DNA from 2 places in the Aeromicrobium sp. UBA7512 genome. Region 2 is predicted to be linked to the other one. Evidence: riboswitches for the same ligand, from Rfam matches in the RefSeq annotation. Region 2 holds a riboswitch; the other holds the start of a gene.
What was found. A riboswitch is a leader RNA that binds a small molecule or an ion and turns the genes downstream of it on or off. The one in region 2 is predicted to bind thiamine pyrophosphate.

Region 1: another riboswitch for thiamine pyrophosphate. It lies ahead of B2363_RS11820 (ECF transporter S component); the one in region 2 lies ahead of thiM (hydroxyethylthiazole kinase).

What each region holds. Positions count from the first base shown of each region.
Region 1 is NZ_DLNK01000007.1:173,141-183,866, reverse strand. Features, by position in the region: gene B2363_RS11830 (DUF6801 domain-containing protein) at 1-774, shown strand, start outside; gene B2363_RS11825 (VanZ family protein) at 855-1,451, shown strand; TPP riboswitch at 1,458-1,567, shown strand; gene B2363_RS11820 (ECF transporter S component) at 1,557-2,147, shown strand; gene B2363_RS11815 (ABC transporter ATP-binding protein) at 2,144-3,493, shown strand; gene B2363_RS11810 (hypothetical protein) at 3,490-4,167, shown strand; gene B2363_RS11805 (DUF6801 domain-containing protein) at 4,326-5,327, shown strand; gene B2363_RS11800 (ABC transporter ATP-binding protein) at 5,391-6,371, shown strand; gene B2363_RS11795 (MlaE family ABC transporter permease) at 6,374-7,147, shown strand; gene B2363_RS11790 (MlaE family ABC transporter permease) at 7,149-7,976, shown strand; gene B2363_RS11785 (MCE family protein) at 7,976-9,292, shown strand; gene B2363_RS11780 (MCE family protein) at 9,289-10,371, shown strand; gene B2363_RS11775 (MCE family protein) at 10,362-10,726, shown strand, end outside.
Region 2 is NZ_DLNK01000003.1:25,017-35,742, reverse strand. Features, by position in the region: gene B2363_RS01995 (response regulator transcription factor) at 25-672, opposite strand; gene B2363_RS01990 (sensor histidine kinase) at 660-1,904, opposite strand; gene B2363_RS01985 (ABC transporter ATP-binding protein) at 2,014-2,742, shown strand; gene B2363_RS01980 (ABC transporter permease) at 2,742-5,189, shown strand; gene B2363_RS01975 (bifunctional hydroxymethylpyrimidine kinase/phosphomethylpyrimidine kinase) at 5,184-6,689, opposite strand; gene thiE (thiamine phosphate synthase) at 6,686-7,336, opposite strand; gene thiM (hydroxyethylthiazole kinase) at 7,333-8,142, opposite strand; TPP riboswitch at 8,133-8,225, opposite strand; gene B2363_RS01960 (alpha/beta hydrolase family protein) at 8,263-8,901, opposite strand; gene B2363_RS01955 (alcohol dehydrogenase catalytic domain-containing protein) at 8,990-9,946, shown strand; gene B2363_RS01950 (FUSC family protein) at 10,008-10,726, shown strand, end outside.

The sequences.
Region 1 (10,726 bases), on a different contig from region 2:
TGGCTGATCCCGGCCTCGGGCACGGTGCCCTCGATCACCGTCCCGGCCTACGCGGCCGAGTCGGTGGCGCTGGGCATGCCGCAGGACTTCACCATTGCGGCGACGATCCACACCACGAGCACCACGCTGCCGGCGGCACTGACCTGCGCGGGTCCGTCCGCGCTGGATCTCGGCAGCATCCCGGTCTCGGGCGACCCCGTCACCAACCCGACGACCGAGCCGACCTCGGAGCCGACGACCGAGCCGACTTCGGAGCCGACGACCGAGCCGACTTCGGAGCCGACCTCGGAGCCGACGGCCGAACCGACCGCGGAGCCGACGACCGAGCCCACGACCGACCCGGGCGAGGAGCCCGCCGACGATGAGGTCGAGCTGCTCAGCTCCGACGTGCTGTCGCCCGGCGACACGATCACCTTCGCGTTCGGGCCGGACTGGATCGGCAAGGAGCTGGCCTTCGAGCTGCACTCCGACCCGATCGCGATGGGCACGCGAGTGGTGAGCACCTCGGGCGAGGCCTCGGTGCGCATCCCGACCAACGCGCCGCTGGGCTCCCACACGGTGAAGGTGCTCAGCCGGGGCGTCGTCATCGCCGAGGTCCCGGTGGAGATCGTCGCCGCCGACGCCGGCGGCGACGCGTCGGACGACGACTGGGCCAGCGACGACTACCTGGCCGCCGCCGGTGGCCCAGGGCTCGGTGTCGCAGTCCTCGGCGGTGCCCTGGTCGTGGCTGGTGCAGCCGTGATGCTGCAACGTCGCCGCACGCGTCGCGACTGAGTGCCGCCGGGGGAGCGGGGGCGGGTCTCTGCGGACCCGCCCCCGCCCTTGGCGTGCCCGGGGGTTGAGAGGATTCTCCGGTGCCCACCGTCGAGATCCCCATGCTCCCCGTGCTGATCCCGGCGACGATCGCCGCGATCGCCGCGTCGCTCGGGTGCCTGCACCGTCGCGGGCGCCTCACTCCGCTGCGCGCCGCGGTCGGCGTGGTCGCGTGCGTCTACGGCGCCGCCGCCTTGGCGCACGTGCTCCTGCCGTTCCCCGTCGCCACGGACGACCCGCGGCCGTGGCGCGTCCTGGTCCACCTCACGCCGTTCATCGACGTCCTGGACGACCCTGCCGGGATGCTCCTGAACATCCTGCTCTTCGTGCCCCTCGGAATGCTCCTGCCGCTCGTCACCCGAGTCCGGACGGTGCGCCGGGCGGCGGCCGTGGGTTTGCTGGTCAGCGTGGCCATCGAGGCGGTGCAGCTCGCCGGAGTGCTCGTCGTGGGAACCGGCCGGATCGCCGATGTCGACGACCTCGTCGGCAACGCCCTGGGCACCGCGATCGGCTGGACCGCCTGCCTGGTGCTGATGCAGCTCCCACCGCTGGGCCGGCTCGCGGCTCGGGCCTCCTGGGCAGAGGACGGAATCGCCTCGGGGGCCGCCCCCGGTGCCGCGCCCGCCACGGGAGGCTAGGCTGGCTGCACACGACAGGGGAGCGCCATGCAGAGGGCGCTGAGAGTGCGGAACAGCCGCAGACCCTTGAACCTGCTCCGGTTAGCACCGGCGAAGGGAGTCACGATGACATCTGCTGTCCGTTCCACCACGAGGTATCGCACGCTCGACCTGGTGACCATCACGATGCTCGGCGTCGCGTTCGGCGTCGTCTTCTGGGGCTGGGGGAAGCTCTACGCCCTCGTCGACATCGGTGCGGCCGTGGGATTCAAGCCGGCTGCGGCCCTCCTCGCCGGGATGTGGCTCATCGCCGGCGTCGTCGGCGGCCTGATCGTCCGCCGCCCAGGTGCGGCGCTCGCCACCGAGCTCGTCGCCGCGCTCGTGTCCACGATCGTCCTCGGCGGCACCGAGTGGGGCAGCGCGGTGCTGATCTCGGGCCTCGTCCAAGGGCTCGGGGCCGAGCTCGCGTTCGCGATCTTCCTGTACCGGAGGTTCGACCTGCCGACTGCCGTCCTCGCGGGCGCGTTGTCGGCGGTCTTCGCAGCCTTCTACGAATGGAACTACTACTACGCGGACTGGGACCTGACGTGGCGGCTGTTCCACCTGGGCTTCTTCGTCACGTCCGGCATCATCATCGCCGGGTTGGGTGGCTGGCTCCTGGTGCGTGCGCTCGCACAGGCAGGTGCGCTCGACTCGTTCGCTGCCGGCCGGCAGTGACGGTCGCGTTCCACGACTACTCCTGGACGCCGCTGCACGCCCGCCGCCCGGCGCTCGACCGGCTTGACCTGCGCATCGACCCCGGTGAGCGCGTCCTGCTGGTCGGGCCCAGCGGCAGTGGCAAGTCGACCGCCCTGCATGCGATCGCCGGCGCACTCGGCACGACGCTGGTCGGCGAGGCCAGCGGATCGGTCGAGGTGCACGGGCGCATCGGGATGGTCACCCAGAACCCGTCCTCGTCGATCGTCGCGGACCGGATCGGGCGCGACGTGGCGTTCGGCCCGGAGAACCTGGGTCTGCCGCGCGAGGAGATCTGGCGACGGGTCGACGCCGCGCTCGAGGCGGTGGGCCTGGATCAGGGGCGTGAGCGCTTCACCAGTGCACTGTCGGGCGGAGAGCGGCACCGTCTCGCGCTCGCGGGCGCCCTGGCGACGGAGCCGGACCTGCTCCTGCTGGACGAGCCGACGTCCATGCTGGACGCCGAGCTGGCGGCGGAGGTCCGCGACGCCGTCCTGCGCGTCGTCGGTGACCGCTCGCTCCTCGTGGTCGAGCACCGCTTCGAGCTCTGGCTCGACCATGTCGACCGGGTCGTCGTGCTCGAGGAGGGGCGACCGGTCTTCGACGGGTCCGTGCCGTCGTTCCGTGGCGCTGCCGTGCCGGAGGCGCTATGGATGCCGGGGCGCCCGGCGCCCGAGCCGGCCTGGATCCCTGAGGAACTGGTGCACCCGTTCGCCCCGGCCGGCGTCACCGCGCGTGCGCTGGTGATCGACCGGGTCACGCGCACGCTGCGGGGCACCGAGCGCACGCGGGCGGTCGACGGGCTGACGCTCGAGCTGGCACCCGGCACCCTGACAGCGCTCGTGGGCCGCAGCGGAGCGGGCAAGTCCACGGCGCTGCTGGCGCTGGGCGGACTCCTGGAGCCCGTCTCGGGGGAAGTCGACGCACCGGCCGAGCTCGGCTGGTGCCCCCAGGACCCCGAGCTCGGCTTCGTCGCGCGGACGGTGCGCGAGGAGCTGGAGGCCAGCCCTGCGGCGTTCGGGCGCACCGTCGACGTCGACGCGGTGCTCGAGGTCATCGGCCTGGTCGGCCGTGGTGACGATCACCCCTACCGGCTGTCGGGCGGAGAGCAGCGCCGGCTGGCGCTCGCGGCCAGCTGCGCGCACCGGCCGGGGCTGGTCCTCGCGGACGAGCCCACCGTCGGACAGGACCGAGGCACGTGGGCGACCGTCGCCGGCTGGCTGGGGGCGTCGGCGCAGGCAGGTGCCACGGTGGCCGTCTCCACGCACGATCCGGACCTGCCGCGCGACCGCGACGTGGTCCTGCATGAGGGAGTCGTCGTGCGATGACTGGCCTGATCACGCGACTCAACCCGCTCGTCCTGCTGGCGATCGGCGTCGCCGCGGCCCTCGGCTCACCGGCGATCCGCACGATGCCGATCGCCGTGACGTGCGCCGCCGTCTACGTCGTGGCGGTCGTGGCGGTGGTGCCCTCGTGGCGGTATCCGGTGGTGTGCCTGGCCTTCGTGGCGCTCCCGGTCGCCACGATCGTGTGGAGCACGTGGCTGTTCGGCGGTCGCGACCTCGAGGTCGCGGCGGTCGCGGGAGTGCGGACCTTCGTCATGGCGTGGCCGGGCGCCGTGGCCGCCGGCTACATCGACGTCGCGCGCCTCGGCGACTACCTGGCCCAGACGCTGCACGTTCCCAGTCGGTTCGCCGCTGCGCTGTCCGCCGCGCTGCAACGGGTCGGCGGGGCGTGGCAGGCCTGGCACGACCTCGACCGGGCCCGCAGGGCGCGCGGGCTGCGGCGCCGCCCGTGGCCGATGGCCTTCGCGCTGCTGGTCCACACGATGAGGGACGCGAGCCGAACGTCGATCGCGATGGACGCCCGCGGCTTCGCCACGGCCGGGCGTCGGACGTGGGCCGAGGCGGCGACCTGGCCGCCGATCGACCTGCTCGCGCTGGCCTTCGCGGCCGCCGCAGGCGCCCTTCCCGTGCTCTTGTTACTCGCGAGTCGGGTGTGATCCCTCGACGGACGAGAGTGGCTTGCATCACAGTGCAACTAGAGGTTACAGTCGACGCGATTGCGACCCGGGGGTGGCAATCAGCCGGGTCTGTCCAGTCGTGAAGCGAGGAAACCATGCGCTTGAGCGCTCATGTACGTCGAGGCCTTCGCCTCGCGGTGGCCAGTGCCGTGGTCGGTGGCGGCGCCATCGCCTTCTCCGCGCCCGCGCAGGCCGTGCCGGCCAGCATCGACCGTGTCCCCTACGTCTGCAAGGCGCTGAACTCCACGATCGACCTCTCGCTCCAAGGGCCCAAGCAGTTCTACGTGACGTCGCAGACCGATCTGCCTGCGAGCGTCGAAGCCGGTGCAACTGTGCCCGCGACCGAGACGTCGCTGACGCTCGCGCTGTCGACCGCGCTCGTCGATCGGCTCTACGGACCGATGAAGGTGCGCCGGGTCAAGGGTTCCTCGACCACGAAGGTCGACCTTCAGGCCGTGGCGCCCGGGGGCGAGCTCGTCGAGACGATGAGCCCCGACGTCAAGGGACCCAACGGCGAGCCGGGACCCCTGGTCAACGACTGGGTCGACCTGACCGAGGGCAGCGAGGTGTCGATCGTCGCTCGCGGCAGGGTCGACGCCGTCGACGTGCCGCAGGCCGCTGACGGCAACGGCCTCATCTACGTCCAGATGCCCCTCAGCTTCACGCTCCACTCGGAGATGGACCCGCCGGTCGTCGGATCGATCTCCAAGGCCGACCTGCGGTGCACCCGAGGAGTGTTGAACTCGGCCGGGGACGGCGTCGTTCCCGACAAGGAGCAGCGCATCATCGGCACCATCGCGGTCGGAGCGGGCTGCTCCCAGACCGAGTGCCCGCCGCCGCCTGTCGGGTCCGGGACCGAGACACCTGAAGATCCCGACGTTCCCGACGGAAGCGGAACCGACCCCGAGGTGATCGACCCGGTCAACCCCGACGATCCCACCGACGTCAGCGACAGCGGGTACACCTGGGAGGACAGCGACGGCGACGGCGTGGCGGACACCACGACCAGCGTCTCCGCCGAGACGACCGAGCTCCCTGCGACCGGGTCCCCGTTCGCTGCCGGCCTGGCCGCCCTCTTCGGCCTTCTCGTGGCGATCCGCCTGGCGCTCGCGGTGAGGGAGCGGCGCGCCGGCGCGTGATCCGGACGAGTTCCTCCAGGTGCCCGCGAACGCGCGGGCTCCGTCCCCCTGACAAGGAGCCCCATGGGTGTCGAAGTTCGCGTCGAAGGCCTGACCAAGACGTTCGGTCAGCAGACGATCTGGCGTGACGTGTCGCTGACGCTGCCCGCCGGGCAGATCAGCGTCATGCTCGGCCCGTCGGGCACCGGCAAGTCGGTGTTCCTCAAGGCGCTCATCGGCCTGCTCAAGCCCGACGAGGGACACATCTTCATCGAGGGCACCGACATCGCCACCTGCAGCGAGCGCGAGCTCTACGAGATCCGCAAGCTGTTCGGCGTGCTGTTCCAGGACGGGGCCATGTTCGGGTCGATGACCCTGTTCGACAACGTGGCCTTCCCCCTGCGCGAGCACACCCGCAAGAACGAGACCGAGATTCGCGACATCGTCATGGAGAAGATGTCGATGGTCGGCCTCGTGGGCGCCGAGATGAAGCTCCCCGGTGAGATCTCCGGCGGCATGCGCAAGCGAGCCGGCCTCGCTCGTGCGCTGGTGCTCGAGCCCGAGATCATCCTGTTCGACGAGCCGGACTCCGGCCTGGATCCGGTGCGCACCGCGTTCATCAACCAGCTCATGGTCGACCTGAACGCCCAGACCGAGGCCACCTTCCTCATCGTCACCCACGACATCAACACCGCGCGCACGGTGCCCGACAACATCGGCCTGCTCTACCACCGCCACCTCTCGATGTTCGGTCCCCGCGAGATGCTGCTCTCGAGCGAGGAGCCGGCGGTGCGCCAGTTCCTCAACGCCCAGACCGTGGGGCCCATCGGCATGAGCGAGGAGAAGGACGCAGACGAGCTCGCCGCCGAGGACCACACCACGCTGCCGCCGCTGCCGCCCATCCCGCTCCAGCTCTTCCCGTCCGACGGCCGCCCTCGCGCCACGCAGGCCGAGCCGGGGGCCTGGTGCGCCGCCCACGGTGTCATCCCGCCGCCGGGCTCCTTCGAGAACGACGGCTCGGGGTTCATGTCCCCGTCGCCGCAGTCCGTCGGCGGTGCCCGTTGAGCCTGATCGCCACCGTCACGGCGCCGCTGGCGACCGCAGGACGACTCTTCGCCTTCGGCACTGACGTGCTGATCGCCGTCTTCCGCCGGCCGTTCCAGTTCCGCGAGTTCATCCAGCAGGCGTGGTTCATCGCCTCGATCACGATCATCCCGATCGCCCTGGTGGCCATCCCGTTCGGTGCCGTCGTGGCGCTGCAGACCGGCAGCCTCGTCCAGCAGTTCGGCGCGCAGTCGTTCGTGGGCTCGGCCGCGGTCCTGGCGGTGCTGCGCGAGGCTGCCCCGATCGCCACGGCGCTGCTGGTGGCGGGTGCCGGTGGGTCCGCGATCGCTGCCGACCTCGGAGCCCGCAAGATCCGTGAGGAACTCGACGCGATGATGGTGCTGGGCATCGACCCGATCCAGCGTCTCGTCGTGCCGCGGGTCCTGGCCTGCATGCTCGTGGCCGTCTTCCTCAACGGACTGGTCAGCGTCGTCGGCGTGCTCGGCGGCTACATCTTCAACGTCGTGCTCCAAGGGGGCACCCCGGGCGCCTACCTGGCCTCGTTCACGGCGCTCGCCCAGACGCCCGACCTCTACCAGGGCATGGCGAAGGCCCTCGTGTTCGGCCTGATCGCCGCGCTCGTGTCCACCTACATGGGGATGCACGCCGACGGCGGTCCGCAGGGCGTCGGCCAGGCCGTCATGGAGTCGGTCGTCATCACCTTCCTCCTCCTGTTCATGGCGAACTTCGTCATGAGCGCGCTGTACTTCCAGCTCGTCCCGGCGAAGGCGTTGTGACGTGGTCGACGTCAAGAGCGCCTACCGGCGGCCCCTGAGCACGCTGGACGACCTCGGACTCCAGCTCGCGTTCTACATCCGCACGATCGCGTGGATGCCCCGCGTGGTCATGAGGTACCCGCGGGAGATCCTGCGCCTGCTCTCCGAGGTCACCTTCGGGCGCGGCTCGCTCGCAGTGATCGGCGGCACGGTCGGCGTCATCACGACGATGTCGTTCTTCACCGGCGTCGAGGTCGGCATGCAGGGCCACAGTGCCCTGGAGCAGCTGGGCACCAGTGCGTTCTCCGGCTTCTTCTCGGCGTACTTCAACACGCGCGAGATCGCGCCGCTCGTCGCCGGCATCGCGCTGGCCGCCACCGTGGGCTGCGGCTTCACGGCGCAGCTGGGCGCCATGCGGATCTCCGAGGAGGTCGACGCGCTCGAGGTCATGGCCATCCCGTCGCTCCCCTACCTGGTCACGACGCGCGTGATCGCCGGGCTCATCGCGATCATCCCGCTGTACATGCTCGGACTGATGGCCTCGTACTTCGCGACCAAGCTCACGGTGACGGCCATCTATGGTCAGAGCGAGGGCACCTACGACCACTACTTCAACCTGTTCCTCCCGCCGGAGGACGTGCTCTGGTCGTTCTTCAAGGTGCTGGTGTTCGCGTTCCTCGTGATCCTCATCCACTGCTACTACGGCTACTACGCCAGCGGTGGCCCCGTCGGCGTCGGCGTGGCGGTGGGTCGCGCCGTCCGCACGTCGATCGTCGTCATCAACGTCGCGGACCTCATGATGTCGATGGCGATCTGGGGCACCACCACGACCGTCAGGCTGGCCGGCTGATGCCCCGCGTCTCGACGATGGACCGTCCTGCCGTGGTCCGCGGCCTCGGCGTCGTCATGGTCGCCCTGGTCGCCGGGTCGGTGTTCCTCACCTACGCGATGTTCACGAAGCTGTTCTCCGACGACGTCCCCGTCACGATCCGCAGCTCGAGCGCCGGCCTGCAGCTCAATGCCAACGCCGACGTCAAGCTGCGCGGGGTGATCGTCGGCCGGGTCGACGAGATCACCTCGGAAGAGGGCCAAGCGGTGATCCACCTGGCACTCGATCCCGAGCAGCAGCCACTGATCGCCGCCGACGTCCAGGCGTTCGTCGTCCCCAAGACGCTGTTCGGCGAGAAGTACGTCGACCTGCAACCGGTCGCTCAGTCGTCGGGACAGCCGATCGAGGCGGGGGACGAGATCGTCCAGGCGGCGCTGCCGTCGGACGTGGAGAACCTGCTGACCGACCTCGACCCCCTGCTGACGGCACTCAATCCCGAAGACCTGTCGTACGTTCTCACGGCGCTGTCCGACGCGCTCTCCGGCCAGGGCGAGACGCTCGGCACGGGCCTGGAGACGCTGTCGGCCTACCTGCAGAAGATGACCCCACTGGCTCCCGAGCTCGTCGAGGACATCACGCTGCTCGGCGACACGGCAAGGACGTATGCCGACGCGATGCCCGAGATCGGCACGACCCTGCGCAACGCCGTGGTCACGGGCAACACGCTCACGGCTCGCCGGGCGCAGCTGCAGTCCCTGTTCGTGGAGACCGCCGCCTTCGCGACGTCGGCCGAAGCGCTCTTCGACCGCTCGGGCGACGACTTCATCACGCTCGCGCGTGACTCCCGGCCCACGCTCGAGCTGCTGGCCGACTACTCGCCGACCATCGGCTGCGTGCTCCAGGGCATCGACCGGCTCATGCCCGCCATCGACAGCACGTTCCGCAACAACCGCGCCAACGTGTCGATCGAGTTCGCGCCGCGTTCGCCGCGCGAGTACGACGGCCGTGACACGCCGCGCCTGCCCGCCGCCACCGGCGGCCCGGGCTCCTTGTCTCCCAGCTGCGCCACGCTGCCGGGCACGCGGTACACGAAGAAGCGCCCCGCGCCGGGCATGAGCGACTCACTGCTCGAGGAGCTCGGCGTGGGCGGCGACCTCGGAAAGCGAGCGCCGCTGACGGCGCCGACCGTCGTACGCTCCGGCGGCAGTGCCGCCGAGGCCGAACAGGTCAAGGCGATCGTGGCGGCGTCCCTCGGCGTCGAGCCGAAGGACGTTCCCGATGTGGCGACCGCGCTCTACGGACCGGTGCTGCGCGGTGCGGAGGTGAGCCTCGGATGAGCCGTACCGGACTCGACCGCGCGACCGCGCGCTCGTTCGTGAAGCTGATGGTCTTCCTGGTCGTCACCGGGCTCCTGACGGCCCTGCTGGCGGCGGTCATCGGGAATCGCTCGTTCAGTCGCACGCACGAGTACCGCGCCGTCTTCAGCGACGTCACCAGCCTCGTGGTGGGTGACGACGTGCGCATCGCGGGGGTGCGCGTCGGCAACGTCTCCGACGTCGAGGTGCACTCGGGCAACTCGGCGATCGTGACGCTCAACGTCGACACCGACATCGCGCTCACCCAGGGCACACAGGCCTCCCTGCGCTACCGCAACATGATCGGCCAGCGCTACATCTCGCTCAGCGAGGGCGACGGCCCCGCCGCGCGACTGAAGGAAGGCGAGACGATCGGCCTCGACCGCACCACCCCCGCGCTGGACCTGACCGACCTGTTCGGCGGCTTCCAGCCGCTGTTCGAGGCGCTGTCGCCCGAGGACACGAACCAGCTCGCCTACGAGCTGATCCAGGTGTTCCAGGGTGAGAGCGGCACGGTCGAGTCGCTGTTGGCGCACACCGCCTCCCTCACCGGCACCCTGGCCGAGCGCGACGAGCTGATCGGGTCGGTGATCGACAACCTCACGGTCGTCCTGACCTCGTTCAACGAGCGCGATGACGAGCTGTCCACCGCGATCTCCACCCTGCAACAGCTGATCACCGGGCTGAAGGACGACCGCGGTGTGCTGACCGGGTCGCTCGACGACATCGCCGTGCTGACCGGTGAGACGGCCGGCCTGCTCGACGACGCGGGTCCCGCGATGACGGCGGACATCAAGAACCTGCGCAAGCTGACATCTCAGATCGGCACCCAGAAGGCTCGACGCGACCTGGATCGCACGCTCGGAATCCTGCCGATCAAGATCGATCGCATCGGCCGCACGGGTCAGTACGGGTCGTTCTTCAACTTCTACGTGTGCGAACTCGGGGTCAACGGCAAGGTTCCCTCGCTCAGCGGGGTGCCCGGATGGGAGAAGACCCGTCCGTTCAAGACCACCAGGCGCGTCACCGTGACCGGAGCGGGGGTGAGTCGATGCCGTTGAGGGACATGAAGCCGTTCCGCGAGCGCAATCCCGTGATCGTGGGCGCCGTCTCGTTGGCGATCATCGCCGCGATCCTGCTGCTCGCCAGCCAGGCCGCGCGGCTGCCGATCATCGGTGGCGGCGCCGAGTACGCCGCCGAGTTCACCGAGGTCGGTGGCCTCAAGAAGGGCGACGACGTGCGGCTGGCCGGCGTGCGCGTGGGCGAGGTCGCGGACCTGGAGCTGCACGGCGACAAGGTGCGGGTGGTCTTCCGCGTGAAGAAGGACCGCGATCGGCTCGGCAGCCAGACCGGCGCGTCCGTGCGGATCAAGTCCCTGCTCGGGACGATGTACGTCAGCCTTGAACCCGATGGCTC
Region 2 (10,726 bases):
TAGTGCAAGGGCTAAGTGTTTCCCTCAGGCGCCGTCGAGGTAGCGCAGGACGGCGGCGACACGGCGGTCGGTGTGGTCGTCGGGGGCGAGGTCGAGCTTCATGAAGATGTTGCGGATGTGCTTGTGCACCGCGTTGTCGGTGATGTGCAGCCGCTGCCCGATCGCGGCGTTGCCGAGCCCCTCGGCCATCACCGAGAGCACCTCGCGCTCCCGCGCGGTCAGACGCTCGAGCGGGTCACCGGAGCGCTTCTGCGCGAACAGCTGGGCGACCACCTCGGGGTCGATGGCGGTGCCGCCGTCGGCCACGCGCTGGAGCGCCTCCACGAACGCGTCGACCCGGCCCACGCGCTCCTTGAGCAGGTAGCCCACCCGCTCGGCGCCGTCGGCGAGGAGGTCGGTGGCGAAGCTCTGCTCGACGTACGCCGAGAGCACGAGCACCGCGAGGCCCGGCTGGGCGCGGCGCGCCGCGACCGCGGCCTTGATGCCCTCGTCGGTGTGGGTCGGCGGCATCCGCACGTCGACCACGGCGAGATCGGGGCGGTGCTCGGCCACGGCCGCCAGGAACTCGTCCGGGCCCGCGGTGGCGGCGACGACGTCGAAGCCCTCACCGGCCAGCACCAGGCTGAGGCCCTCGCGCAGCAGGGTGTCGTCCTCGGCGATCACGATCCGCACGGCAGCTCCACCTCCAGCGCGGTCGGCCCGCCGGGTGGACTGCTCAGCCGGGCCTCGCCGTCGAGCGCCTCGACCCGGCGGATGATCCCGGCCAGGCCTGAGCCCGCCGCGGGGTCCGCTCCCCCACGGCCGTCGTCGGCGACACGCACGTGGAGACGACCGCCGTCCAGGCGCACCTCGACCTCGGCGCGGCTGGCGTGGCTGTGTCTGGCCACGTTGGTCAGCGACTCGGCCACCACGAAGTAGGCGGTCGTCTCGACGCTGGCCGGGCACCGCACCGGCACGTCGATCGTGACGGTGCACGGCACCGCGCAGTCGGCGGCCAGGGCCGTGAGGGCTCCGGCGAGTCCGCGATTCTCGAGCACCGGCGGCAGGATCGAGCGGACGACGGCACGCAGCTCGGCGAGCGCCTCCTCCGTCGTGTCCTGGGCCCTCGCGAGGATCTCCTCCGCACGGCCCGGGTCCCGCTCCACCTCGCGTCGCGCGGCGCCGATCAGCACCGCCACGCCGACCACCCGGTTCTGCGCCCCGTCGTGGAGGGCTCGCTCGATGCGACGCAGCTCGACCGCATGGGCGTCGAGGGCGGCCGCGCGGGTCGCGGTGAGCTCGACGACCCGCTGCGAGAGGTCGGCGCCCGGGGCCGGGCCGAGCAGGGCCAGCCCGCTCCGCGACTGCCAGTCGAGCAGCCGCGGCGCGCCGACGAACCAGAGCACCAGCGCGAGCGTGCCGGTCGCGAGACCCCACATCGCCGCGTCGGCGCTGCGGGCTGGGACCAGTCCGTTCAGCAGCTCCTGCTCCCCCGCGCCCACGTGCTTCCACCACAGCGGGTAGGCGAGGTCGTGCACGCCGACGAGCAGCAGCTGCAGGGCGAGCAGGCCGAGGAAGAGCCCGACCGTCCCGTGGATCAGCCCCCACCCGAGCTCGCGGCGGGTGGCCGGGTCCGTCACCTGCTGCTCCGGCTCGCCGGCCACCCGGGGCGGGTCGTCGATGCGGTGGCCGATGCGGCGCAGACGGGTGCGCTCGGCTCCGCTCAGCCACTGCAGCCAGCGCAGCGAGGGCAGGACCAGCGGGCGGCCGATCCGCAGGAACCACAGCACCGCGACCACGATCGCGAAGGGGATCGTGAGGACCGCGAGGAACCCGAGGCCCGCGCCGTACACCGCGTAGCCGGTGCTGCGGAACGCGTCGCGCAGCCGTGCCCGGAGGCCTCGTGCTGGCTGTTCGCTGTCCATCGCGTTCACGCTACCGGCCGGCCGACGCGGCGTCGGTACAGCGCGCTGTACCTTCGATCGAGCAGCTGGCTGGATGGGTTCGCGGGTCCGGAATTCCTAGCGTCGAGGCATGAGCCTCCACACTCCCTCGAACCACGCGCTGGAGCTGCGCGACGTCACCAAGACCTACGGCACGGTCCACGCCCTGGACCGGGTCAGCCTGCAGGTGCCCCGGGGCACCTTCCTGGCTGTCATGGGCCCCTCCGGGTCGGGCAAGTCGACGCTGCTGCAGTGCGCAGCGGGCCTCGACGTGCCGACCTCGGGGCAGGTCCTCATCGGCGGCCGCGAGATCTCCGGGCTGAACGAGACCCGGCGCACCCTGGTGCGGCGCGACGCCGTCGGCTTCGTGTTCCAGTCGTACAACCTGCTGCCGTCGCTCAGCGTGCAGGAGAACATCACCCTGCCGCTGCGGCTGGCGGGCACCGACGGAGACCGCACCTGGCTGGACCGGGTGGTCGACCGGATCGGCCTGCGCCCGTTCCTGGCGCGGCGGCCCGCCGAGCTGTCCGGTGGTCAGCAGCAGCGGGTGGCGATCGCCCGGTCGCTCGCGGCCCGGCCCGAGGTGGTCTTCGCGGACGAGCCGACCGGCGCGCTCGACGCCCACACCGCGAGCGACGTGCTCGGGCTGCTGCGCGACCTCGTCGACGACTTCGGCCAGACCGTCGTGATGGTCACCCACGACCCGCGCGCCGCCCACCGCGCCCACGCCACCGTGGTCGTGGCCGACGGGCGCATCCGGGAGTACCTCGCCGCACCCACGGCCGAGACGCTCGCCGGCAGCCTGGTCGGGGCCCGGTGATGTCCGCCCGTGCCCTCGCCCGCGACCACGTCGGTGCGCTCGTGGGGCTCGCCTTCGCGATCCTCGGCGGCAGCGCCTTCATCACCGTGGGAGCGGTGCTGACCGAGACCAGCCTGCGCGCGGAGGTTCCGCCCACGCGCCTGGCGGACGCCGAGATCCTGGTCTCCGCGGCCCAGCGCGTCCCCGTCGCCGAGGACTTCGACGTGCGACTGCCCGAGCGCGCGACGGTCCCCGCCGACCTCGGTGAGCGGGTCGGTCGAGTTCCCGGGGTCTCGGCCGTGGCCGCCGACGTGGCACTCCCGCTCTCGATCACCGCCGACGGCGTGACCCGGACCATCGAGGCGCACCCGTGGCCGGTCGCCGACCTCGGCGACCCGGCGCTGCGCGGCGCGGCCCCCGGCCCGGACGCCGTGGTGGTGGACGACGAGTTCGCCGAACCCGCCGGGGTCGAGGTCGGCGACCGTCTCGTGGTCGGAGCCGGTGAGACACGCCGGGACCTGCTGGTCAGCGGCATCGTCGACGCCCCCGGTGCCGGCGTCCACCTCGCCGCGTCGACCGTGAGCGACCTCGCCGCGCTGCCCGGCGGTGCCAGCGACCTCCTCGCCATCCGCGTGAGCGACGATGCGGACATCGCCGCCGTCGCCGCTGCGATCGAGGACGTCGTGGGCGGCGAGTACGCCGTGACGACGGGCGACGCACGCGGGGCCGTGGAGTCCCTCGCCGTCGGCAACGCGAAGCTGGAGCTGGTGGCGCTGGCCGCCTCCCTCGCCGGCACCCTGCTGCTCCTGGTGGGCTGCATCGTCGCGAGCGCCATGGCGACCTCGGTCGCGAACCAGCGCCGCGAGCTGGCCCTGCTGCGTGCCGTCGGGGCGACCCCTCGGCAAATCCGAGGACTCGTGGCGCGGCAGGCCACCGTGGCGGCGGCCTGCGGGCTCGTCCCCGGCGTGGCCCTCGGGTACCTCGCGACCGGATGGTTCTGCGACCAGCTGGCCGAGCGCGGCGTCCTCCCCGTCGCGATCCCCGTGGCGCGCTCACCGATCGCCGGACTGGTGGTGGTCGCACTGACCCTAGGCGTGGTCCAGCTCGCCGCCCGCGGCGCGACGTTCCGCGTGTCACGGCGCCCGGCGACGGAGGCCATGGGCGACGCCCAGGTCGAGCCGCGGCAGCCGTCGCGGGCGCGCACCGGGCTCGGCCTCGGGCTGGTCGTCCTGTCGCTCGCGCCGGCCTTCGGTGCGCTGGTCATCACCGGCGAGGAGGCCTTCCTCTCCGCCGTGAGCGGGACCCTGCTCGGCATCGTCGGCCTCGCCCTGTGCGGGCCCGCGCTGGCGCGTGCCGTCACCGGCCGGCTGGCGGAACGCCGTGGCGAGCGAGCCCCCGTCACGCGCTGGCTGGCGCTCCACCAGACCCATGCCTACGCGCTGCGGACCGCCGGCGCGGTGACCGTGCTGGCGCTCGCGTTCGGCCTCACCGTGGCCCAGGTGTTCGCCCAGTCCACGCTCGAGCGGGCGACCTCCGCCGAGCAGGCCGCGGGAATGACGGCCGACGCGACCGTCACGGGAACCCTGACGGCGGCCGACGTCGCCTCGCTCGGTGACACCGCGGGCGTCGACGCGGCGGTGCCGATGGTGTCCACCTCGGTGGTGCGGACGACCCGGATGCTGGGCGACGCGACGACGGAGCGGTTCCCGGCGCTCGGGCTCGGCCCCGACGCCGCTCGCGTGGTCGACCTCGACGTCGCCGCGGGCGACCTGGCCGACCTCCGCGGCGAGACCGTCGCCCTCGACGACTCGACGGCACGGCGGTGGGGTCTCGACGTCGGCGACCGGGTCGAGCTGCGGCTCGCCAACGGCGATCCGGTCAGTCCCGAGGTGGCTGCGACCTACCGGCGCGGCTTCGGTTTCGGCACGGTCGTGGCCTCGACCGACCTGCTGGCCGCGCACGGGCTCGCGCGCTCGGCGGACGCCGTGCTCGTCTCGGGCGATCCGGCGGCGCTCGACGGCTGGGCGGCGAGCCATCCCGACCACGGGATCGCCGCGGCGACCTCGCTGACCGACGCCGGGCCCGACCCGCAGCGCTGGATCAACCTCATCGTGCTGCTCCCGATGCTGGGGTACGTGCTGGTCGCCGTGGCGAGCAGCCTGCGCACCACCACGCGGCGCCGGCGTGAGGAGATGTCCACGCTCCGCATGCTGGGTGCCACACCGCGCCAGATCCGCTCGATGGTCACCCGCGAGGCGATGCTGCTGGCGGGCCTCGCGATCGCGGCGGGCACGGTGCTCTCCGTGCTGCCGATGTCGATCCTCGGCCTCGGCGTCCTCGCGAGGCCGTGGCCCCAGGGACCGCTATGGGTCATCCCCGCGATCGGCGCCGTGGTGATGGTGGTCGCGTTGACGTCGATGCGCGGGGCGACGCGTCGCATCCTGCAGCGGCCGCCGCTCACCTCATGAGGGAACCGGACCGGTCATCCGCAGCGGCGCCTCGAAGAAGGCCAGCTCGTGCTCCGCGGAGACCCGGAAGGCGTGCCACATCGCCTCCCGGGTCACGTCGTCGGCGGACGTCGCCAGCTCGGTGGTGATGTCGATCGCCCGGGCCGTGGCCTCGACGAACGCCGGGTCACCGTACGTGAGCAGCCACTCACGGAAGGGGTGACCGTCGGCCGCTCGGGCCTGCAGGTCCCGCCCGAGGTCGGCGTAGATCCAGTAGCAGGGCAGCACCGCGGCGGCGAGCACACGATGGTCGCCGCGTGCCGACGTCGCCAGCAGGTGATCGAGGTAGGCCGTGGTCGCCGGGCCGGGAGGCGGCGGCTCCACGTCGCCGAGCCAGTCGGCGTGCAGCTGAAGCTCGGTGACCAGCGCACCGTGGGCTCCGGCGGCCCAGAACGACTGCTCGTCCAGGGTGGGCGCGAGCCGGCTGGCCTCGGAGAGCACGCGGGCATAGTCGCGGAGGTACAGCGCGTCCTGCGCGAGGTACACGCCGAACGCCTCCTTGGAGAGTGACCCGTCGGCCAGGCATCTGACGAAGGCCGACTCGGCGATGGCAGCGCGCACGTCCCGTACGCCGTCCCACCACTGGTCCCGCACCTCCTCCGCGGTGGGCCGGGTGGCCGTCCCACCGCGATTCCACATCCCGGCGAAGTGGCTGATCGGCCCGTTGCCCCGGCCCACCTCGAGTGACGCTCCATGACGGATGCTCTCGGTCAGCCACCGCTTCGCCTCCGCGGTCGCCGGCTCCCACGACCCGAGACGGGCTCGGTGCGTGGCCACGGCCGAGGACAGCGAGCAGCCCGTCCCGTGCGTGTTGGTCGTCGCGATCCTGACTCCGGGGAACTCCACGACCTCACGGCCGCCGAGCCGGGTGCCGCCCACGTCGACGAGCGCGTCCGGCACGGCATCGCCCTCGACGTGCCCACCTTTCGCCAGGACGACGACGTCGTGGGCGGCCGAGACCTCCCGCGCCTGCTCCAGCACGTCCGGCCACCGGGCCGCCGGAGCACGCCCCGCGAGCACCGCGAGCTCGGCCACGTTCGGCGTGATCAGATGCGCCAGCGGCAGGAGGTCGCGCAGCGCCTGCTCGGCGTCGGCGTCGAGCAGGCGGTCGCCGCTCGTGGCGATCATGACCGGGTCGATCACGACCACCGGCGGTCGGGTCCGGCGAAGCCACGCCCCGACCGTCTCGATCACCTCGCGGCCCGCCAGCATCCCGATCTTCACCGCGTCCACGGTCACGTCATCGCTGACCGCGTCCAGCTGCTCGGCGAGGAAGTCGGTCGGCGGCACGTGGACCGAGCGGACGCCGCGGGTGTTCTGGGCCACCAGTGCCGTGACCACCGCCATGCCGTAACCGCCGGAGGCGGCGATGCTCTTCAGGTCGGCCTGGATCCCCGCGCCGCCCGTCGGGTCGGTGCCCGCGATGGCGAGCACGCGCGGCACACGGTTCCCGCCGCTCATGCGACGCCTGCCCAGGCCGCCGCGAACTCCGCGGCCGCGCGCCGCGGGTCCTCCGCGGCGCAGATGCCGGAGACCACGGCGGCTCCCGCCGCACCGGCGGCCCGCAGCGGAGCCACGTCGGCGAGCCTGATCCCGCCGATCGCGACGGTCGGCAGCTGCGTCGACCGCGCGAGATCGGCGAAGCCCGCCACCCCCAGGGGCGGTGGCGCGTCGGTCTTGGTGGCGGTCTGCCGGACCACCCCCAACCCGACGTAGTCGACGCGACCGGGGTCGGCGGCGGCCGCTGCGAGCTCGGCGGGAGTCGCCGCGCTCACGCCGATCACCGCGCCCTCCCCCACCAGCCGACGCACGAGGGAGGGCGGCAGGTCGGACTGCCCGACGTGCACACCCGTCACCCGGGCGCCCGCGGCACGCGCGGCCAGGAACACGTCGACCCGGTCGTTGACGATCAGGGCGACGTCGTCGGGCAGCGCACGCGAGACGGCCAGCACGGTCTCGAGGAACCGCGCGGCCGGGAGGTCCTTCTCGCGCACCTGCACGGTCGTCACTCCCCCGGCCACCGCCTCGGCCACCGTCTCGGCGACGTCGCGTCCGCGCGAGGCGGCCAGGGCGCTGTCGGTCACCAGGTACACCGACAGGTCGGTCATGACAGCCGCGCCCGCGCCGCGAGGTCGGCCGCGTCGACCGAGTCCAGAGCGTCGATGAACGAGGCCGCGAAGCTGCCGGGCCCTGCACTGCGCTCGGCCGCCAGCTCCGCTGCCACCGTGTAGACCGTGACGGCCGCGACCGTGGCCGTGAACGCGTCCTCGGTGACCGCGGCGAACGCGGCCATGACAGCTCCGAGCGCACAGCCACCGCCCGTGACCCTCGTCAGGAGCTCGTGACCGTTGGCGATCCGCACGACGCGCTCGCCGTCGGTCACGGCGTCGACCGGCCCGGAAACGGCGACGACGCCCCCGGTGGTGGAGGCGAGCTTCCGGGCCACGTCCAGCGCGCCGTCGACGTCGTCGGTGGAGTCGACGCCGCGGCCTCCGGCACCCGCGCCCGCCACCGCGATGATCTCCGAGGCGTTGCCCCGGATCACCGTCGGCCGCAGGTCGCGCAGCCGGTGGGCGAACGGGGTGCGGACCGGGAGGGATCCGACCGCCACGGGGTCGAGCACCCACGGCGTGCCGGCCCCCGCAGCGGCCGAGGCCGCCTCGAGCATGGCCTCACGCTGCTCCCCGGCCGGGGTGCCGAGGTTGATCAGCACCCCGCCGGCGACGGTTGCGAACGGTCCGGCCTCCTCGGGTACGTCGACCATCGCGGGGGCGGCGCCCACGGACAGCAGGGCGTTGGCGGTGAAGTTCACCACGACGCTGTTGGTGAGGCACTGCACGAGGGGCGCGTCCGCGCGCACCCGGGCCAGGGCTTCAGTGGTGGAGGTGAGCAGGTCTTCAGGCGTGCGCGACATCGCGACATCCCTTCGCTAGTGCGAACTAGATCAGGTTCGACGGGTGTGATCTCAGCCCCGGCGGGGCACCCCGTGTCTTGGCGCTCACAGGCTAGCGCCATGCCTTCGTCGTGCCGACGCCTAGCCCAGCGCTGCGACGAACTCCGCGACGAAGCGGTCCTGGAAGGCGTCGTGGTCCAGGCCCGGCGTGGGCACCTTGTTCGACGGCAGCGGCGACATGAAGTCGAAGTGGCCGACACCCTCGTGGCGACGCAGGTCGACTCCGGCGGGAGCCGGGCGCAGCACCTCGGCCGACTCCGGGGGCGTCACGTCGTCCTCCGACCCGACGAACGCGGTGATCGGCACCGTGACCTCGTCGAGGGCGTCGGGCCCGGCGAACCAGCCGGCCGCCGGCGCGAGCACGATGACTCGGGTGACCCGCGGCTCCGAGGGGACCTCGAACGCCTCGCCCTGACGGTTCCGCGGTTGGGCCCCCGCGAGGCACAGGGCCGCGCACCCGCCCAGCGAGTGCCCGGCCGCCACGACAGGGAGGTCATCCCGCCCGATCTCCGTCAGTGGCACGCGGAGAGCGGACACGCGCTCACGCACCACGTCGTCGGTGAAGATCTCGGTCAGGTGATGGGCCGGCGCGGCCACGATGAAGCCCGCGTCGGCGGCGGCGCGGAGCAGCCGCTCGTAGCGGGACGGGTCGCCGCCCGCACCAGGGGCGAACAGCAGGATGCCGCGGGGATCGTCGGACGTCAGCAGGATCGGCGTCATGCCCACGACCCTACGCACGGAGGACGCCTTCGGCACGCGCGACGAGCACCCTTGACCTCAACTCCGGTTGAGGTTGTCTCATGGGCTCATGCACGCGATACGACACCACGAGTTCGGCCCCGCCGACGTCCTGCGCCTGGAGACCCTCCCCGATCCGGAACCGGCACCAGGCCAGCTCCGTATCGCCGTCGAGGCAGCCGGCGTGCACCTGCTCGACACCTCCATCCGTGCCGGGGAGGCGTTCGGAGCCGGACCGGCGCCCGAGCTGCCGCTCGTCCCCGGCCGCGAGGTGGCAGGCGTGGTCGACCGGATCGGCCCGGACGTCGACGCGGAGTGGCTCGGACGCCGCGTCGTGGCACATCTCGGCTTCGGTGGCGGTGGCTACGCGGAGCAGGCGGTCGTCGACGCCGGGCGCGCCCACCCGATCCCCGACGGGATGGACGCCGCCACCGCCGTGGCCGCGATCGGGACGGGTCGCACCGCCACCGCGATCCTGGAGCTCGCCGAGCTGGTGCCCGAGGACGTCGTCGTGGTGACCTCGGCGGCCGGCGGACTCGGCCCGCTGCTCCTCCAGGGCGCGGCGAACGTCGGCGCACGGACCGTGGGGCTGGCCGGCGGTCCGGACAAGGCCGCGCTCGCCACGCGGTTCGGCGCCACTCTCGCCCTCGACCACCGCTCCCCCGACTGGCAGCTCCATCTTCGCGACGCCGGCATCCCCACCGTCGTCCTCGACGGCGTCGCGGGACCCATCGGGCGCGCGCTGTACCGCGGCCTCGCGCCGGGAGGTCGTCTCGTGCGCTTCGGCTGGTCGTCGGGTGAGCAGAACGACTACGCCGACCCGCAGCGACGGGTGATCGACGTGCTGGGCCCGCCGATCCTCGACCGGATCGAGGAGTTCGAGCGGGCGGCGCTGGCCGCCGCGGCGGACGGGACCCGCGTGCCGCACGTCGGGACGGTGCTGCCCCTCGCCGAGGCGGCCGAGGCCCATCGGGCCCTCGAGACGCGCACCGCGGTGGGCAAGGTCGTGCTGGTGGTGCCGCGCTGATCCAGCGGGGCGGCCGGCATTCCGACGTGCCCGTCTTGCCGCGGCGTGCCACGGTGAAGGGATGGAAACAGCGCGCGCGTGGCTCCTCGACCGGTGGGTGAATCACCCCCGGATCGCCCTCGCGCTGCGCGCGGCCGTCGCCGCCGCGATCGCCTGGATCCTCGTCCGTTTCGTCCCCGGCTCGCAGGACTACCCGTACTACGCGCCGTTCGGCGCGATCATCGCGACGACGTCGACCCTGGCCGGCTCGGTGCGCGAGTCGCTGCAGGCGGTCGGCGCGATCGTCGTCGGCGGCGTCATCGCCTGGCTGGTCGACACCGCGACGGGCGACAACGTCGCGGCGTTCACGCTGGCGATCGTCGTCGCACTGTCGGTCAGCGTGGCCGGGTGGCGTGTGCTGGGCGCCATGGGCGGCTGGGCCCCGACGGCCGCGGTCTTCACGCTGATCATCGGCCACGGCGAGGCGCAGTTCATCGGCGCGTACGGGGGCCTCACCCTGTTCGGCGCGCTCGTGGGGATCGTCGTCAACATGGTCGCGCCACCGCTGCCGCTCGCACCCGCACGGGCGGCGGTCGGCCGCACGCGCGAGGTGCTCGCGGAGCAGCTGCGCGAGATCGCCGACCTCATGGTCGAGCACGATCTGCCGACCCTCGACCAGTGGCACCGCGAGCACTCCGAGCTCCGACGCGCCCGGACCGAGATGCGCGACGCCGTCTCGCAGGTCCACGAGTCGCTCACCGCGAACGCGCGGGCGCGACGCCACCGCGACGCCCTCGCGGT